DNA from 3 places in the Pandoraea sp. NPDC090278 genome. Region 2 is predicted to be linked to each of the others. Evidence: predicted binding sites of a transcription regulator. Region 2 holds the regulator's gene; each other region holds the start of a gene.

Region 1 (5,983 bases), 460 kb from region 2:
CGTACCGAAAGCCATGAGGTCCCTCGATGACACATTTCATGCCAACGGGAAATATCATCAGAACTACGCAAGGAACTGACCCCTGGCCTGCCCGGTCAACAATGAATGGTACTCACGGCACCGCTAGAACACATCGCCCCACGTTCAGCGCGACGTTTTCGCCGTCCCTGCCCTCTCCGCAACTACGCCCATACAACATCATGACTCAACGCCTACTCTCGTTCCTGCCCTCATCGTTGACTTCGTATCTGGTGACGCTCCTCGTGCCTGCCGCCATGCTGGCCGGTTGTGCAGCGCCATCCGGTGGCGGTGCCAATCCCGCATCGGGTACGCCGGATAACACCGCAGCAGCGACCGCCCCTGCCGACATTCTCGGCACCTGGCAGTTGATGAAATGGGAAGGCACGAGCGACGCGCCGAACCTGCCGGAAGGCCGCACCATCAATCTGACGTTCAACGACAAAGGGGCTTATTCCGGCACCGGCGGCTGCAATCGCATCTTTGGGCAATATACGATCGGCCCCGGCAAGGGACAGCTCAGCATCCAATCCCCGGCGGCCACGCGCATGGCCTGCCCGGATTCGATGGCTTTCGAAGACCGCTATCTCAAGACGCTCGCGAGCATGACCCGCTTCGAACGCCGTGACACGCAATTGATCCTGAGCGCGCCGAACGGCCAGACACTCACCTATGCATCCCAAACGTTGCTCAATCGCACGGTGGCAGGTGCGAGCGGGGCGGCGAAGACGGAAGATCGCGTTCTCGACGTCGATTCGCAGATGGCGGACTGTGTCGGCGTGGCACCGCGCAAGTGCTTGCGTGTGCGCACCGCCGACGACTCCGGCAAATCGCAATGGGAACTCTGGTATGCCCACATCGATGGCTTCGAGTGGAAGCCCGGCGTAGAATACCGCGTGAAAATTCACGGTGAACCTGTCGCCAATCCGCCCGCTGACGCGTCGAGCATGCGCTGGACGCTCGTCGAAGTCATTCGGGAAACGCCTGCTCGATAACCATTCCAAATGAACGCAGTCGCTTACAAGTCCAAAACTCTGACCGCCGGTCTCGCCATGCTGTTCGGCACGCTCGGCCTGCATCGCTTCTATCTGTATGGCATGCGCGACCGCTTCGGCTGGGCCCACATTGTGGGCTCGGCATGCGGCGTAGCCGGCTGGGGACTTCTGGTGACGAGCGAACTGCATTCCCTCGCGGGATGGATACTCACGATTCTGGGTGCCATTTCGCTGTTTTCGGCGTTTCTCGCCGCGATCGTCTACGGCTTGCGTCCGGACGAGCGCTGGAACGCGCAGTTCAACACCCACGTCTCGAACAAGTCGCAGTCGGGATGGATCGCGGTCATCATCGTCAGCGTGTCGCTGTTTGTGGGCGCCATGCTGATGATGGTCGGTTTGGCCGTCGCATTTCAGACTTACTTTGAAATCCACGACACGCCGAATCGCTTGTCGCAGTAAAAACCGATCGTGACGCCCACTCCCACCGCCCCCTCCCATCGACCGACGCTGGGCTTCATCGGTGCCGGACGTGTGGCTCGCGCGCTCGCACAAGCCGCGACCCGCGCCGGATACGAAGTGACGATCGTTGCTAGCCGCCATATCGAAAGTGCGAGACGCATTGCGACGACCTTGCCCAATTGCGAGGCCCTCGCCATTGAACGTTCGGAGGACACGGGCGACGTCGTTTCGCGAGCCGATCTGGTCTTCCTCACGGTGCCTGACGACGCCATAGCGACTTGCGCTGCGCACCTCACGCCGCGAGCGGGACAGGCGCTGGTGCATTGCAGCGGCGCGTCCGAGGTTGGGTTGCTCGCGCCTGCGACGCGCGACGGCGGGCAAATTGGCGGCTTCCATCCGCTGTTTCTTTTTGCCGGACTCGACGACGATGCGAGCCGCCTGCAAGGGTGCGCCATCACCATCGAGGCCGAAGCGCCGCTGAACGACCTGCTTCAGCGTCTCGCGAGCGATATTGGCTGCCGCCCCTTGTCGATTCCGGCAGGCGAGCGCATGCGATACCACGCGGGCGCCAACTACGCCGCCAGTTTTCTGCTCTGCCTGCTCGACGAGGCGACTCACCTCTGGAATTCCATCGGCATGCCGGAGGGCGATGCGCAAGACGCTATGTGGCCGCTGGTCATGGGCACGCTCAACGCTGCGCGCGAACGCGGGCTCTCGGGCGCGCTTGCCGGACCGGTGTCGCGCGGCGACGCCAATATCGTTGCCCGCCACGTCGAAGCGCTCGCCACCATGGGCGGTAACCATGCAACGCTCTACTCGCTGCTGACCCTTCGCGCCATTCATCTGGCGCGTCAGCGTCCGAACCCGGACAACGCTGCCCTTGACGACATCGCACGGGCGATCGCGCCCTTTATCCCGCCGGTCTCCCCCGGAAGTCACACATAGCTTCAGCCACGCCTCGCAAAAGGCCCACCCTATCGCCGCGGCCCGGATCGTCAGCGCCGCCGGGCCGACCAGCGCCAGCGGAATACCGCTCACCCCATTCCCTCCATTCGCCATATCTCTCCTCCGCTCAAATACTGTATAAAAACACAGTATAATGACAAGCATTCCCTGCGGCTGCCCGATGGCCGTGACAGGGACAGCTCTTCAGGAGATGAGTCATGGCATCCTCATTCGCGCCGCCCCCGTCGCGTAAGGGCCGAGGCGCCACCGCCAATCTCGAATCGCGCTTTTCAGCGTTCCGTCGCGAGAGCGATGAGACCCGTCATGAATCGGACGCTGCCCAAGAATGCGAAGTCAAATTCGTGACCCAGGTCGCACTGGAAAATGCGAGAACGATCATCTCCCGCAACACTTCGGCGGACATCCCCTTCGATCGCTCGATCAATCCCTACCGTGGATGCGAGCACGGCTGCACCTATTGCTTTGCGCGCCCCACGCACGCCTACCTGGGACTCTCTCCGGGTCTGGACTTCGAGACCCGTTTGTACGCGAAACACAATGCGGCAGAGCGTCTTGACGTTGAGTTGCGCAAGCGCGGTTACCAACCCGCTTTACTTGCGCTCGGCGCAAACACGGACCCTTATCAGCCAATCGAGAGGGAATACGGGATCACGCGCAGCGTCCTGGAAGTGCTGGAGCGTTTTGGGCACCCTGTCGGCATCACCACCAAGTCGGCGCTCGTCACGCGCGATATCGACATTCTTTCGCGCATGGCCGAGCGAGGTCTTGCACGGGTCTTCATTTCGGTGGGAACGCTCGATGCGGATATCGCCCGCAAGATGGAACCGCGCGCGAATACGCCGTCGCGACGCATCGACGCCATCCGTAAGCTGACGGATGCGGGTATTCCGACAGGTGTCATCGTCGCGCCGATCGTGCCTGCGCTGACCGATTTCGATATCGAACGCGTGCTGACGACCGCAGCCGAAGCCGGCGCAACTTACGCTGCGTATGTGATGTTGCGGCTTCCCCGAGAAGTGCACGACGTCTTCGTCGAATGGCTGGAAGCCAATTACCCGTTGCGGGCACGCCACGTCATGAGTCTGATCGAGCAAGTGCGTGACGGAAAGCACAATAGCTCGGAGTTCGGTACACGGATGAAAGGCACCGGATTACACGCCGAATTGATTCGGCAGCGCTTTCACCTGGCGGCGCGCAAGTTGGGACTCAATCAGGCCAGACCGCCATTGAGAAACGATCAGTTCTGCGTCCCGGAATTGCCGTCACAGGCCGGTGACGGGAACGGGGCGAATCAAGGTCGGCGTGCGCGTCCTGACCGGCAAACCGCGAACAGCGGACCGGCGAACGCGGCAGATCCGCAAATGCCGCTTTTCTAGGCAATACGCTCACTCATCAACATGAACGGTGAGCGTTTCCTTGATCTCCTCCATGACGACGTAGCTTTTCGACTGCACGGCACCTGGCAGTTGAAGAAGAATGTCGCCCAGCAACTTCCGGTACTCGGACATCTCGCGGATGCGCGCCTTGATCAGATAGTCGAAATCCCCGGAAATCAGATGACATTCCATGACCTCCGGAATACGCAGCACCTCCCTGCGGAACTGATCGAACATGTTGCCGGATTTGTGATCGAGCGTGATTTCGACGAACACCAGCAGTGCCGCGCCCAAAGCCGCCGGATTGACGCGGGCGAAGTAGCCCATGATCACGCCGTCCCGCTCCATGCGTTTCACGCGCTCGATGCACGGCGTGATGGACAAACCGACCTGCTCCGACAGGTCCTTCATCGACATCCGTCCGTCCTGTTGGAGCAGCGTCAGGATACGTCGGTCGAGCCGGTCCAGTGTCCGGACGGATTGCTGCTGAACCCTCATGATTTTTTCCTGAATTCAGGCCATATACATTAACTAAACCTACGATTCCGAGAATAGCATGCGAATTATTACTGCATAACTATGGTTTTACAGGAGTCAACGCAATGAAGGTCATCGTTCTCGGCAGCGGCGTCATCGGCGTAACCAGCGCCTACTACCTGGCAAAGGCCGGGCATGACGTCACGGTGCTCGACCGTCAGGCAGGACCGGCGCTCGAAACCAGCTTCGGCAACGCTGGTCAGATTTCGCCCGGATACGCGTCCCCGTGGGCCGCACCGGGGATTCCGGCAAAGGCCGTCAAGTGGCTGTTCCAGAAACATGCACCGCTCGCCATTCGTCCGGACGGCACCCTCACGCAACTGAAGTGGCTCTATCAGATGCTGCGCAATTGCACGCCCGAGCGCTATTCCGTCAACAAGGAACGCATGGTGCGGATCGCCGAATACAGCCGCGACTGCTTCCGTGAGCTGCGCGCCGAGACCGGCATCGCCTACGAAGGCCGTCAGGCGGGCACGCTCCAATTGTTCCGGACCGACGATCAACTCGAGAACGCAGCACGCGATATCGCTGTGCTCGAAGAGGCTGGCGTGCCGTTCGAACTCCTGGACAGCAAAGCGCTCGCGACTGCAGAACCGGCGTTGGCGGCCGTGTCACACAAGCTGACCGGCGGCCTGCGTCTGCCGAACGACGAGACCGGCGACTGCCAGATGTTCACGACGCGTCTCGCGGCCATGGCCGAAGCGCTGGGCGTGAAATTCCGCTACGACATGCCGATCGACGGCCTGAACGTGGTCGGCGACAAGATTGAGGGCGTGGTTTGCGCCGGTTCGCTGCAACGTGCGGACGCGTATGTCGTTGCGCTGGGCTCGTACTCCACGCCGTTCCTGCGCGGGATCGTCGATATTCCGGTGTATCCGCTCAAGGGCTACTCGATTACCGTACCGATCGTCGATGCGTCGCGCGCCCCGGTTTCCACCATCCTGGATGAAACCTACAAGATCGCTGTGACGCGCTTCGACGACCGTATCCGCGTCGGCGGGATGGCAGAAGTCGTGGGTTACAACAAGCGCCTTAACCCGGCGCGCCGCGCCACGCTGGAGATGGTCGTGAACGATCTGTACCCGGGCGCAGGCAACACGGCGGAAGCGTCTTTCTGGACGGGCCTGCGTCCGATGACACCGGACGGCACGCCGATCGTCGGCGCGACGGCGTTGCGCAACCTGTTCCTGAATACCGGACACGGCACGCTCGGCTGGACGATGTCCTGCGGTTCGGGCCAACTGCTGGCCGACCTGATGTCGGGACGCCGCCCGGCCATTCTGGCCGACGATCTATCGGTGGCGCGCTACAGTGGCGCGTCCCATGCGCAGGCCGAACCGGCCTTCGCCTGATCTTCCAGACGGCACCTTCGGGTGCCGTTTTTGTTTGGGCATCACGTGTTGTCGAATTCGCTGTTCGTAGTCACATCACAACAAAGGAGACGCATCATGAAGATCGGTGTACCCAAGGAGATCAAGAACCACGAGTATCGCGTAGGCATGACGCCCGCAGCTGTACGCGAAGTGGTGGCACGCGGGCATGAGGTGTGGATCGAGACGCAAGCCGGTGAAGGCATCGGGATGGACGACACGGTCTATGCCGCCGCGGGTGCCCGCATCGCTGCCAACGCCG
Region 2 (5,983 bases):
AGACACCGTCGTCGTTCAGGGATTGACGCAAGATCAGGAAGTCGTCGCCTCGGGACAGTTCCTGATCGATTCAGAGGCCAGCCTGAAATCGGTGTTGCCGAAGATGAGCGCCAGCGGAGGCACCCAATGATCGCCCGCCTCATTCGCTGGTCGATACACAACCGGTTGCTGGTGCTACTCGCCTCGTTGCTCCTGGCGGTGTGGGGCGCCTACTCGCTCACACAGACGCCGCTGGACGCCCTGCCGGATCTCTCGGATACGCAGGTCATCATCAAGGCGTCGTATCCGGGCAAAGCGCCGCAGGTGGTCGAAGATCAGGTGACCTATCCGCTGACCACGACGCTGCTCGGCGTGCCCGGTGCGAAGTCGATCCGCGCGTATTCGTCGTTCGGCGATGCCTTCGTCTATGTGCTTTTCGACGACAAGACCGATCAGTACTGGGCGCGCTCACGCGTGCTCGAATATCTGAATCAGGTGCAGAGCCGTCTGCCGCAAGGCGCGAAGGTCTCGCTCGGGCCGGACGCCACGGGGGTCGGCTGGGTCTACGAGTACGCACTCGTCGATCGCACCGGGCGTCACGATCTCGGGCAACTGCGCGCGCTCAACGACTGGTTCCTGAAGTTCGAACTCAAGGCGGTGCCCGACGTCGCAGAAGTCGCCTCGATCGGCGGCATGGTGCGTCAGTACCAGATCGTGCTCGATCCGGACAAGCTGCGCGCGTTCGGCATTTCGCAGGCCACCGTCGCCGATGCGCTCTCGAAGGCAAACCAGGCGTCCGGCGGCTCGGTCGTCGAGATGGCGGAATCGGAATACATGGTGCGCTCGACGGCGTATCTGCACTCTCTGGACGACTTCCGTCGCGTGGTCATTCGCACGGATGCCAGCGGCACACCGGTGCTGCTCGGCGACGTTGCCCGCATCCAGATCGGCCCGGAAGCGCGCCGCGGCGTGGCAGAACTCAACGGTCAGGGTGAAGTGGCGGGCGGCGTCGTGGTGATGCGCTCGGGCAAGAATGCACTCACGACCATCGATGCGGTCAAGGCGAAGCTCGCCGACCTCAAGCGTTCGCTGCCGCCCGGCGTCGAGCTGGTCACGACGTACGACCGCTCGCAACTCATCGAGCGCGCCGTCGACAACCTGAAAGACAAACTCCTCGAAGAGTTCGTCATCGTCGGGATCGTGTGCGCCATCTTCCTGTTCCATCTGCGCAGTGCGCTGGTTGCCATCTTGTCGCTGCCGCTTGGCGTGCTCACCGCGTTCATCGTCATGCGGTATCAGGGCGTGAACGCCAACCTCATGTCGTTAGGCGGGATTGCCATTGCCATTGGCGCGATGATCGACGCGGCCATCGTCATGATCGAGAACGCACACAAGCACCTCGAAGCGTTCGCGCATGCACATCCCGGCGAGACCCTGAGCGCCTCGCGGCGTTGGACGCTCATTGCCGAATCGGCGGCGGAAGTCGGCCCGGCCCTGTTTTTCTCACTGCTCATCATTACGCTGTCGTTCATCCCGGTCTTCTCGCTGGAAGGACAGGAGGGCAAGTTGTTTTCTCCGCTGGCCTTCACGAAGACGTACACAATTGCCGCCGCCGCCGTGCTGTCGGTGACGTTGGTGCCGGTGCTGATGGGCTACCTGATTCGCGGACGCATTCCGGAAGAGGCGGCCAATCCGATCAACCGGGTACTGATGGCGATGTACCGACCGCTGCTCGACGCGACACTGCGGCGTCCGTGGACCGCGCTCGGTGTGGCACTCGTAGCGCTGGCGCTCACCGCGATTCCCATCTCCCGCCTTGGCGGCGAGTTCATGCCACCGCTCGACGAGGGCGATCTGCTTTACATGCCGACGGCGTTGCCGGGGATCTCGGCAGAGAAAGCCTCCGAGCTGTTGCAGCAGACCGACCGGCTCATCAAGACGGTGCCCGAAGTGGAAACGGTGTTTGGCAAGTCAGGACGCGCAGACTCCGCCACCGATCCCGCCCCGCTGGAAATGTTCGAGACGACCATCCGGTTCAAGCCGCGCAGTCAGTGGCGCGCCGGGATGACGCCGCAAAAGCTGATCGACGAACTCGACAGCCGCGTGAAGGTGCCGGGGTTATCGAACGTCTGGGTGCCGCCGATCCGCAACCGTCTGGACATGCTCTCGACCGGCATCAAGACGCCGGTCGGGGTGAAGATCTCCGGGCCCGATCTTGCGGGCATCGACAAGATCGCGTCACAGATCGAGGCGACTGTGAAGCATGCACCGGGCGTGACGTCCGCACTCGCAGAGCGACTGAACGGCGGTAGGTATGTCGACGTCGACATCGACCGACTTGCCGCGGCACGCTATGGACTGGCGATTGCCGACATTCAGGCGGTTGTCTCGTCGGCTGTGGGCGGCGACAACGTGGGCGAAGTCATTGCCGGACGCGAGCGCTTCCCGATCAGCTTGCGCTATCCACGCGAATTCCGTGACTCGGTAGAGAAACTGCGCGACTTGCCGATCGTGACGGATCGCGGCGCGCAGATTCGCCTTGGAGACGTGGCCACGCTGCGCGTCGAAGACGGGCCACCGATGATCCGAAGCGAAAACGCTCGGCTGTCCGGCTTCGTATACATGGATATCCGCGACACTGACTTGCAATCCGCCGTGACTGGCATGCAACGTCTCGTGGCCAACAAAGTCGTCGTCCCGGCAGGGTATTCGATTGCGTGGTCGGGGCAGTTCGAGTATCTCGAACGCGCGGCAGCGAAGTTGCGTACGGTGATTCCGATCACGCTCGCCGTGATCTTCGTGCTGCTCTTCCTGACATTCAACTCGGCGGTCGACGCGCTGATGCTGATGTCGACGATTCCCTTCGCGCTCGTTGGTGGCTTCTGGCTGATCTGGGGGCTGGGGCATGCCGTATCGGTGGCGACTTCCGTCGGGTTCATCGCGCTGGCGGGTGTGGCGGCGGAGTTCGGCGTCGTGATGCTGCTGTATTTACGCGGTGCGCTGGAACGACGAGTGGCCAACGGCGAGACGCTCGACGAAGCGCTGATAGTCGATGCGATTCGTGAAGGTGCCGTGCTGCGCGTGCGGCCCAAAGCGATGACGGTCGCGGTCATTCTCGCAGGCCTCATCCCGATCATGATCGGTCACGGCGCAGGCTCGGAAGTCATGCAGCGCATCGCCGCGCCGATGGTCGGCGGCATGATTACCGCGCCCCTGCTTTCCATGTTCGTCATTCCCGCTGCGTGGCTGCTGCTACAGCGGCGGCGTCTCAAACGCTCGGCGTCGGTCAATCCGGCTGATTTGCCGAATGCCCACGCGTCTGCGGTTGTCCCCCCTGTTGTTTCACACGGCACCGATGTGCCATCCACTTCCTTTGGAGAAAAGCAATGAAGCAAGTTCTTATCGTTTCCGGCGTTCTTTTGGCTGTCTCGGGTGCTGCGGCCTCGTCGGCGTTCGCGGCGGGTGACATGGGCAATATGGCGATGTCGGGCAAGCCTGCCGCTGACGTGAATGCCAACGTGGCACTGACTGACGCGACGGTCAAAAGCGTCGACACCTCGACCGGCATGGTCATGCTCGCGCACAGCGCGATGAGCAACATCGCCATGCCTGCCATGACGATGGCCTACAAGGCGAAGGACGCTGCCATGGCCAAAAGCGTGCATGCGGGCGACAAGGTCCGGGTACGCGTGGAGAACGTGGCCGGAACACTGACGATCGTTCGTATGGACAAGTAAGCGTTAGCGCTATGGCGCGATGGGCGGCAGGCTTCCCGTGACGGAAAGCCTGCCCTCCGGCCCACGACGACGGGCACGTGTGGCGGAAACTTCACGCAGTACATGAAGTTTTCCCTTGCGTTTTCGCAAACACTGTACAAAAATACAGCCACCTGTGCTTCCATACAGTGATGCCATGATCAAACTTACCGCCCGACAACAGCAGGTCTACGAACTGGTTCAGCAAGCGATCGAGCGCACCGGCTTTCCGCCGACGCGCGCGGAGATTGCCGCTGAACTGGGGTTCTCCTCCGCCAACGCCGCCGAGGAGCACCTTCGGGCGCTGGCGCGCAAAGGCGTGATCGAGCTGGCCGCCGGTCAATCGCGTGGCATTCGCCTCAAACGTCTTGACGACGCCGGTGGCACGCATCAGTTCACGCTGCCGCACATGGGCCTCATGCAGTTGTCGCTGCCGCTCGTCGGCCGTGTCGCTGCAGGCAGCCCGATCCTGGCGCAGGAACATATCGAGCGCAACTTCCAGTGCGATCCGAACATGTTTGCGCGTCAGCCCGATTACCTGCTGAAGGTGCGCGGCATGTCGATGCGCGACGCGGGCATTCTCGACGGCGACCTGCTTGCCGTGCAAAAGGCTGCCGACGCGCGCGAAGGTCAGATCGTCGTGGCACGCATCGGCGACGACGTGACCGTCAAACGTTTTCATCGCGTGAAGGGTGGCGTCGAACTGATCGCCGAAAACCCCGACTTCGAGAACATCAATGTCGACGAAGGCAGCGGCGATTTTGCACTGGAAGGGATTGCGGTCGGTCTGATCCGCAACAACGATCTATGAACGATCAATGAGCGGCCGCTGACGGTCGCCCATCGCGAACCGGGGCAGCGCGACACAGCGACTCGCCCCGCTCCCTGAAGATTTGCATTTGATTGCGCCGGGCTGGGTCCGGCGCCCGTGCCCTGCTGCGCCTGCGATTTGTGACACGAACGCGATTCGCAGCAAGACACGTCCCTCTGACCCGCTTTGAAAGAAGGATCGCATCATGGCTCGACTCTTTGGTTTGTTGCGTACGTCTCTCGGTCAATCGCCGGTTCGCGTGTCATCACAGACGCGACTCTCTGCGGTGTACGGTCTCTCGGCACTGTCCGGACCGTTCGCTTCGGCCCCCGCCGTTGCCCGCTCCTACACCGTGCCCACCCGCACTCGCACGACCACGCTGCCGCGCACGATTGCGGCTGCGGTGGCATCGGCCACGCGTCGGGGCTGCCCCGCGGGTAAAGCCGTGAAGGCATCGCGCAACGTTCGGGAACAGCAGGCACGCCATGAAGTGCATGACACGCAGGAAGGTCGCGATGTGCGTGTCTATCGCGACAGGTCGCACATCGTGATGGTCGGCACGTTCGCCGACATCTGCCGCAAACTCGATCAGGCCGTTGGCGAACAGTTCTGCCAGGCAGCGGTTTGATGTTTTGCGCTGGCCCTTTGGCTCGCTAGCGCGTCGTCACTGCCCCAGCGTAAGCAACGGATTATCGGCACTATGACGCTCGCCATCGAAGAAGCGCGCGACGTCTTCCGGCTTCACGGCTTCGATGTTCGCGTGCTGCCAGCGCGGCTTGTGGTCCTTGTCGATCACCATCGCACGAATGCCCTCGACGCCTTCGGCACCGGTGCGGCCGTCGAGATTGAAAACGCTGCGCATCATCAACCACTCTTCACGCAGTTCGTCCGCAAGTGACAACTTGCGGGCACGGCGCACCTGCTCAAGCGCCACGCATGTCATCAACGGCGACCGCTTGGCGCGCAACAGGTCTTCCGTCTCCTCCGCCCAGCCCGAGTACTCGCAACGCGCTTCGAGTTTGAGCCCCTTCAGAATCGCGGGCATGTCTGCGAGACCGAAGTGTTCATCGATCACGCTGCGCAACGGCGCGAGCTTACCGGGAGCGAGACCAGCAGGCGGCAGACTTTCGCGAGCGAACGTACGTGCGGCGTCAAGCACAGCATCGCTATCCTTCCAGTCGCCATTGGCCAGCCGGTCGCACAACTCGGGCAACGACGCGCGCGGCACAACCACGTCCGCCAGACCGATCTCACACGCATCGACTGCGCCGAACACGATGCCCGTGGTGCCGAGGTACTCACCGAGATGCCCCGCGAGATTCGCCAGGAAGAACCCGCCGCCGACATCCGGGAACAGACCGATGGCCGTCTCGGGCATCGCCATGCGCGTCGCCTCGGTGACGATGCGCAACGTCGCGCCTTGCGAGATGCCCATGCC
Region 3 (5,983 bases), on a different contig from region 2:
TCAACTCACGATCGAGGCGTCGCACCACCGACGCTTCGTGCAACGCCTGATCGTCGGCATGACCAAGATTGGCCCGCACATCGGTCAGCACATGAGCGAGCACGAAGACGATGAATGCCAGCAGGCTTCCGTGGACCACGTCGGCCACCGTGCCGCGCACCTCCGTCGGGTCTGCGAGACGGTCGAACAGGACGACGCGCGCGAGCCAGGCCACGCCAACGGCAACCACCGCCGTAACGAGCGCCATGCCGACGAGTAATGGCCCCATCGGTAGCAACGTCATCTGATCCACCATCCATTGCATCCCTGTCTCCCGCCATCTGCATTGTCGCGACGACAAACCCACGACAATCCCGTGGCAACCCATTTCTTCGGTATTCCGGGCAGCGTGAGCGCAATGCTCCGCCGCCGATGCGGCGACTATACCTGATGCACGGAAGACGGCAACTTTAGAAAATTTCCGCGCCTGACAGCGGAAACGTGACGAAAGATTTCACGACGCCGCGCGACGCGGAAGACCGCGCCTAAAGCGCTTTCGTCAACAGTACCGTGGTGAAGCCGCTGCCCCACTCCTCGTCGGGATAGGTGGCCACCTCCCGATACCCGTTGCGGACATAAAACGCGCGGCTCTGTACGTTGAACGTGTCGGTCTCGAGTCGTGCGAGCGGGTGGCCGAGCGACCGCACTTTCGCTTCCGCATGCGCGAGCAGCAACGCACCGACACCACGTCGCTGCTGCGAAGGCGTCACGTGCAGGGCATCGATGAAATCGCCCACCACGTGCACCATGCCGACGACCTCGTCATCCGACGCAATCGGGACAGCCACCACAAATTCAGGCCAATGTGCCTGTACATAGGCTCGCGTGCGTTCACCGGAGGCGAATGCCGCCGCCACCTCCGGACGCAGCATCGGAGCCCATGTCATGCGATACGTCTGCATGAGAAGGTGCGTCACCGCATCGATATCGGACGCACGCGCTTCGCGCAGCACGATGTCGGGACTCCGTTCAGGACCAGGCATTGCGAAGCTTCCTTGCGACGTCGATGTGCACCGTGACGTCGCCGACCGGCCCGCGCGGCACATCATCCTCGCGCGGCTTAGGGAAAATGTCGTACAGCGGCAGCATCTTGTCGGACACGAAACGGCTGCGCGTGCCGTACACATGGCGATCGCCCAGTCCGGTTTGCTGATGGACGTAGAACCGCTGCGGCACGACAAGTTGCAGCGACTCCTTTGCACGCGTCATCGCCACATAGAGCAGACGCCGCTCTTCCTCGATGTCTTCGTCGTCACCGGTGCTCATATCGGAGGGGATACAGCCATCGACCACGTTGAGCACGTACACCGAATGCCACTCCTGCCCCTTGGCACTGTGAATCGTCGAGAGGATCAGGTAGTCCTCGTCGAGGAGCGGCGGACCGGATTGCGCGCTCGTGGCATCGGGTGGATCGAGCGTCAGCTCGGTGAGGAATTGCTCGCGCGAGCCGTACGTGTTGGCGATGCGCGCGAGTTGTTCGAGATCGGCCTGACGCACGGCGGCATCGTCGAAACGTTGCGTGAGCAGCGGTGCGTACCAGCGCAGCGCCAGGTCGACGTCTGCTGGCCACGCCAGCCGCGTGTCGTGCAGCGTCATGAAGACTTCGACAAACGCCTTCCACTCCGTGGCGGCACCGGACGGTGGCTTGAACTCGGCCAGCACCTGCGCGGGTGTCGCGGACTGCGCCATCGCATCGAGCAACCGCGTGGCGCTTACAGGCCCGATGCCGGGGATCAACTGCGCAACGCGAAAACCCGACAGACGGCTCGCCGGGTTATGCGCCCATCGCAAGATCGACAGCATGTCCTTCACATGGGCCGCTTCAAGAAACTTCAATCCACCGAACTTCACGAAGGGAATATTGCGACGCGTGAGCTCCAGCTCCAGCGCCGCGCTGTGACTGCCCGTGCGAAACAGCACCGCCTGTTGCGTGAGTCGCGTGCCGGTCTCACGTTGCGCCAGCACCTGATCGGCGACCCAACGCGCCTGCCCCGATTCGTCGCTCACATTGACGAGTTGCGGCAACCGGTCCGATGCCCGGTCCGTCCACAGCGCCTTCGCGTAGCGCTCGTTCGATTCTGCGATCACGGCGTTGGATGCATCCAGAATCGGCTGCGTCGACCGGTAATTGCGCTCCAGCGTCACCACGTGCGCAGGCTCGGAAAATTGGCCCGGGAAATCGAGGATGTTGCGGATCGTCGCCGCGCGAAACGCATAGATCGATTGCGCGTCGTCGCCTACGACCGTCAGGCCGCGCCCGTCCGGTTTCATCGAGAGCAGAATCTGGGCCTGCAAGCGATTGGTGTCCTGATACTCGTCGACGAGTACATGATCGAAACGGGCGTCGAGTTCGCGAGCCAGTTCCGGCGCGCCCATCGTCTCCGCCCAGTACAACAGCAGGTCGTCGTAGTCGAGCACGTGCTGCGCTTGTTTGGCGTCGACATAACCGCCGAAAAGCTGCTTGAGTTGCGCCTCCCATTGCGCGCACCACGGGAAATGCTTCGCGAGCACTTCGGCCAGCGGTGCCTGACTGTTCACCACGCGCGAGTAGATCGACAGACACGTGCCTTTGAGCGGGAAACGCGACTGCGTAGCGGAAAAACCCAGATCGTGCCGCACCAGCCCGAGCAGATCCTCGGCGTCGCTGCGGTCATGGATGGTGAACGCTTCCGACAGCCCGATACGCGGCGCGAAATCGCGCAGCAACCGTGCACCGATGGCGTGGAACGTACCCGCCCACGGCAACGACGGCGGTTGTGTCGACGACAGCCCCAGCACCTTCTGCAACACGGCCCCCACGCGACGCTCCATTTCGCCAGCGGCACGACGCGAGAAGGTGAGCAGCAGGATGCGATTGGGGTCTGCGCCACGCACGATCAGATTCGCGACCCGGTGCGCGAGCGTACTCGTCTTGCCGGACCCTGCCCCGGCAATCACGAGCAACGGTCCACCGGGCGCGCCATCGTCGCCCACACCGAAGTCGACGGCTTCACGCTGACGGTCGTTGAGTTCGGCCCATGGATCGCGGGCGGCGGCGGACGGCTGTTCTGACATGCGAGTTGGCGGATGAACGACAGGAAAACGGGTTAGGTACGCTCAAAGAGTACTGTATATTTATACATTATAACGATGGGTTTTACGCCCATCGAGCCCCTTGCGAAATTCGGATGAATCCTCGCTGTCACCCGCCTAGACAGCCCACCCCCCGCCTACGGCCCTTATGACCATCCGCACCGGCACGTCGTCCTGGACCGACCCCACGCTCATCGCGTGCGGACGGTTCTACCCGCCGGGCGTCGATACACCGGCCGCGCGCCTGCGCCATTACGCGTCGAAGTTCGATCTGGTCGAGGTCGACAGCAGTTACTACCGGTTGCCCGATGCCGACATCGCCTGGCGATGGACGCAGCGCACGCCCCCCGCCTTTCGCTTTCACATCAAGGCGTTTCGCGCCTTCACCGGGCACAACACGCCGCTCGCCGCGTTGCCATCCGATATCGCGCAGGCATTACCGTCACATGAAGCGCAGCACCACCGCGCGTCGTCGGAAAGCGCGCAAATTGCCGCCACCGACATACCGGTCGAGTTGCGTGACGAGTTGTGGCGACGCTATCTCGAAGCCGTCGAGCCGTTGCGCCAAAGCGGGCAACTGACGGCCATCCACTTCCAGTTCTCACCAAGAGTGCAGAACGACCGCGCCGGACGTGCCCTCGTCTTCGAGACCGCGCGACGTCTGGACGGGGAGCGTCACGCCATCGAATTTCGTCACCGTAGCTGGTTCGATACGCCCTCGCGCGAGGCAGCCACGCTAGCCATGCTGCGCGAGACAGGGGCAGCGCACACCATCGTCGACTCCCCGGCCGGATTCGACAACTGCGTGCCCGCCGTGTGGGCCACGACGCGCGACGACCTGTGCGTCGTGCGTCTGCACGGGCGCAATGCCGCCGCGTGGAACCGCCGGGGCATCACAGCGTCATCGGGTCGCTTCGTCTACGAGTACAGCGCGAGTGAGCTGATCGACATTTCCGCACGCGTCGAACGGATCGCCGCGCTCGCCGACGACACGCACGTGCTCTTCAATACCAATCACGAAGATCAGGGGATGAAAAACGCATCAGCGTTTCAACGTGCCCTCGCCGATCTGGCTCGCCTGCATACTTAAGGACGACGTGCCTTGCCAGACGATGAAGGATTCGCTCTGAATGCCTTGCGCCACACCGGAAGATCCGCGAGCCGCATGCCTTGGGGCACTTCTCCATGTTTGCTGTGGCCCACACGCTGTGCACGATAGATGCCCGTGTGCCCGGAACACAGATACGCAAGCACACAAGCGATAGCTGCGTAGCCTCCGATCTCCGGACCGAAAATCTCGATCGCCATCAACGTCGACGCAATGGGCGTATTCGCCGCCCCCGCGAATACCGCGACGAAGCCGATGCCTGCGAGTACTGCCGCTGGGAGCAGCAGCACATGGGACAGCGCATTGCCCATCGTCGCGCCGATATAGAACAGCGGCGTCACCTCACCGCCCTTGAATCCTGTTCCGAGCGTGATTACCGTGAAGATCGTCTTGCCGAGAAAGTCGTACCACGGCAGCGACGTATGGAAGGCGTCAACGATGGTTGGGATACCGAGGCCGAGGTACTGCGGCGTCCCTAGCAACGTGGCCGCCACAGCCACCAGCAGACCGCCTGCAAACGGACGCAGTGGCGCGTACGCGATACGCCCCTTCATGAAGGCTGACGTGGCATGCGTCGCCTGTGCGAATGCCATGCCGACCAGTCCGCAAAGCACACCGGCCGCGGCGGCACTGAAGGCACCTGCGAGCGTGATCGAAGGCGCGAACGCCGCCGACGCAATCGTGTAGACGGTATGGTGTACGCCCCACGCGCGGGTCACCGCGTCGCCGACGAGGGCAGCGACGAGGCACGGGAGCAGAGCGTCGTAACGTAATCGACCGATGGCGAGCACTTCGAGACCGAATACCGCGCCCGCGAGGGGCGTACCGAACACCGACGCGAACCCTGCGGCGATCCCAGACATCAACAACACACGGCGTTGCTCGCCTGACAAACGGAAGACATGCGTCAACTGATCGGCAAGCGCGCCGCCCATTTGCACGGCCGTGCCTTCGCGTCCCGCTGAGCCACCGAAGAGGTGGGTCACCACGGTACCGAACAGCACGAGCGGCGCCATGCGCAACGGCACGACCCGCTGCGGATCGTGAATCTCGTCGATCAGCAGGTTGTTGCCTGCTTCGACGCTCGCGCCGAGCCGCAGATAGAGCCAGCCGACCGCGAATCCGGCGACTGGCAGCAGCCAGAGCAGCCAGGGGTGTACGAGGCGCGTATTCGTCGCGAGATCCAGCACGACAAGGAACAGCGCAGATGCGCTGCCCGCCATCACGCCGACGAGTGCTGCGAGCGCACTCGCATGGGCAGCACGCGGCAATACGCCGAACAGATCGCGCAGGGAAGACCACAAAGGAGAATCGCGGAACATCTTCACAGGTTCAAACAGGGACGAACAACGTCGTCGACACATGGCCTGCACGCGAAGGGGAACGGTCTGCGGAATGCGACTTCAGAGGAACGAGAAAAACGCTCGTTCGCATAGCCCGCAACCTCCCGGCACGCCAGGATCTTGCAGGCATCATCAGCCCCATTGCGGGGCGGTTTGCGAAACGAACGCCGGAGGAATGCCATCTCCGTGCAGCAGTTGTGATGCTATCAGGAACCGCGCCCACTCACAATAAGTGACATTTTTTGGGACGAAATGCCGAACCCGATCGGCGGATTCCGATAAATCGACCGCTTGCCGCTTTTCCCCCGCCCTCGCCCCTAGAATCGGCCAACCATTCTCTGCCGGACCGGCGACGACATTGAATATTGCATAAGCCAGCGAGATTTCGCGCAGGGACTCAAACGCAAATACCGCGCATGCA

The links. The regulator LexA, encoded in region 2, represses DNA repair genes until DNA is damaged. The targets are predictions, from matches to a motif close to ACTGTATNNNNATACAGT.
Region 1: a site for LexA is predicted at 2,551-2,568, ahead of ACIQWO_RS01070 (PA0069 family radical SAM protein). Genes of this name have one in related genera too.
Region 3: a site for LexA is predicted at 3,145-3,162, ahead of ACIQWO_RS11655 (ATP-dependent helicase). Genes of this name have one in related genera too.

The regions. Positions count from the first base shown of each region.
Region 1 covers NZ_JBIVYJ010000001.1:258,497-264,479, reverse strand. The annotation lists gene ACIQWO_RS01090 (PQQ-dependent sugar dehydrogenase) at 1-17, shown strand, start outside; gene ACIQWO_RS01085 (DUF4377 domain-containing protein) at 201-1,013, shown strand; gene ACIQWO_RS01080 (hypothetical protein) at 1,023-1,472, shown strand; gene ACIQWO_RS01075 (Rossmann-like and DUF2520 domain-containing protein) at 1,482-2,417, shown strand; gene ACIQWO_RS01070 (PA0069 family radical SAM protein) at 2,636-3,814, shown strand; gene ACIQWO_RS01065 (Lrp/AsnC ligand binding domain-containing protein) at 3,824-4,312, opposite strand; gene ACIQWO_RS01060 (D-amino acid dehydrogenase) at 4,417-5,703, shown strand; gene ald (alanine dehydrogenase) at 5,800-5,983, shown strand, end outside.
Region 2 covers NZ_JBIVYJ010000001.1:722,378-728,360, reverse strand. The annotation lists partial or broken gene ACIQWO_RS03180 (efflux RND transporter periplasmic adaptor subunit) at 1-121, shown strand, start outside; gene ACIQWO_RS03175 (efflux RND transporter permease subunit) at 127-3,369, shown strand; gene ACIQWO_RS03170 (copper-binding protein) at 3,366-3,716, shown strand; gene lexA (transcriptional repressor LexA) at 3,892-4,545, shown strand; gene ACIQWO_RS03160 (hypothetical protein) at 4,751-5,173, shown strand; gene ACIQWO_RS03155 (enoyl-CoA hydratase/isomerase family protein) at 5,210-5,983, opposite strand, start outside.
Region 3 covers NZ_JBIVYJ010000002.1:734,101-740,083, reverse strand. The annotation lists gene ACIQWO_RS11665 (hypothetical protein) at 1-304, opposite strand, end outside; gene ACIQWO_RS11660 (GNAT family N-acetyltransferase) at 525-1,022, opposite strand; gene ACIQWO_RS11655 (ATP-dependent helicase) at 1,009-3,093, opposite strand; gene ACIQWO_RS11650 (DUF72 domain-containing protein) at 3,260-4,201, shown strand; gene ACIQWO_RS11645 (voltage-gated chloride channel family protein) at 4,198-5,511, opposite strand; fluoride riboswitch at 5,679-5,757, opposite strand.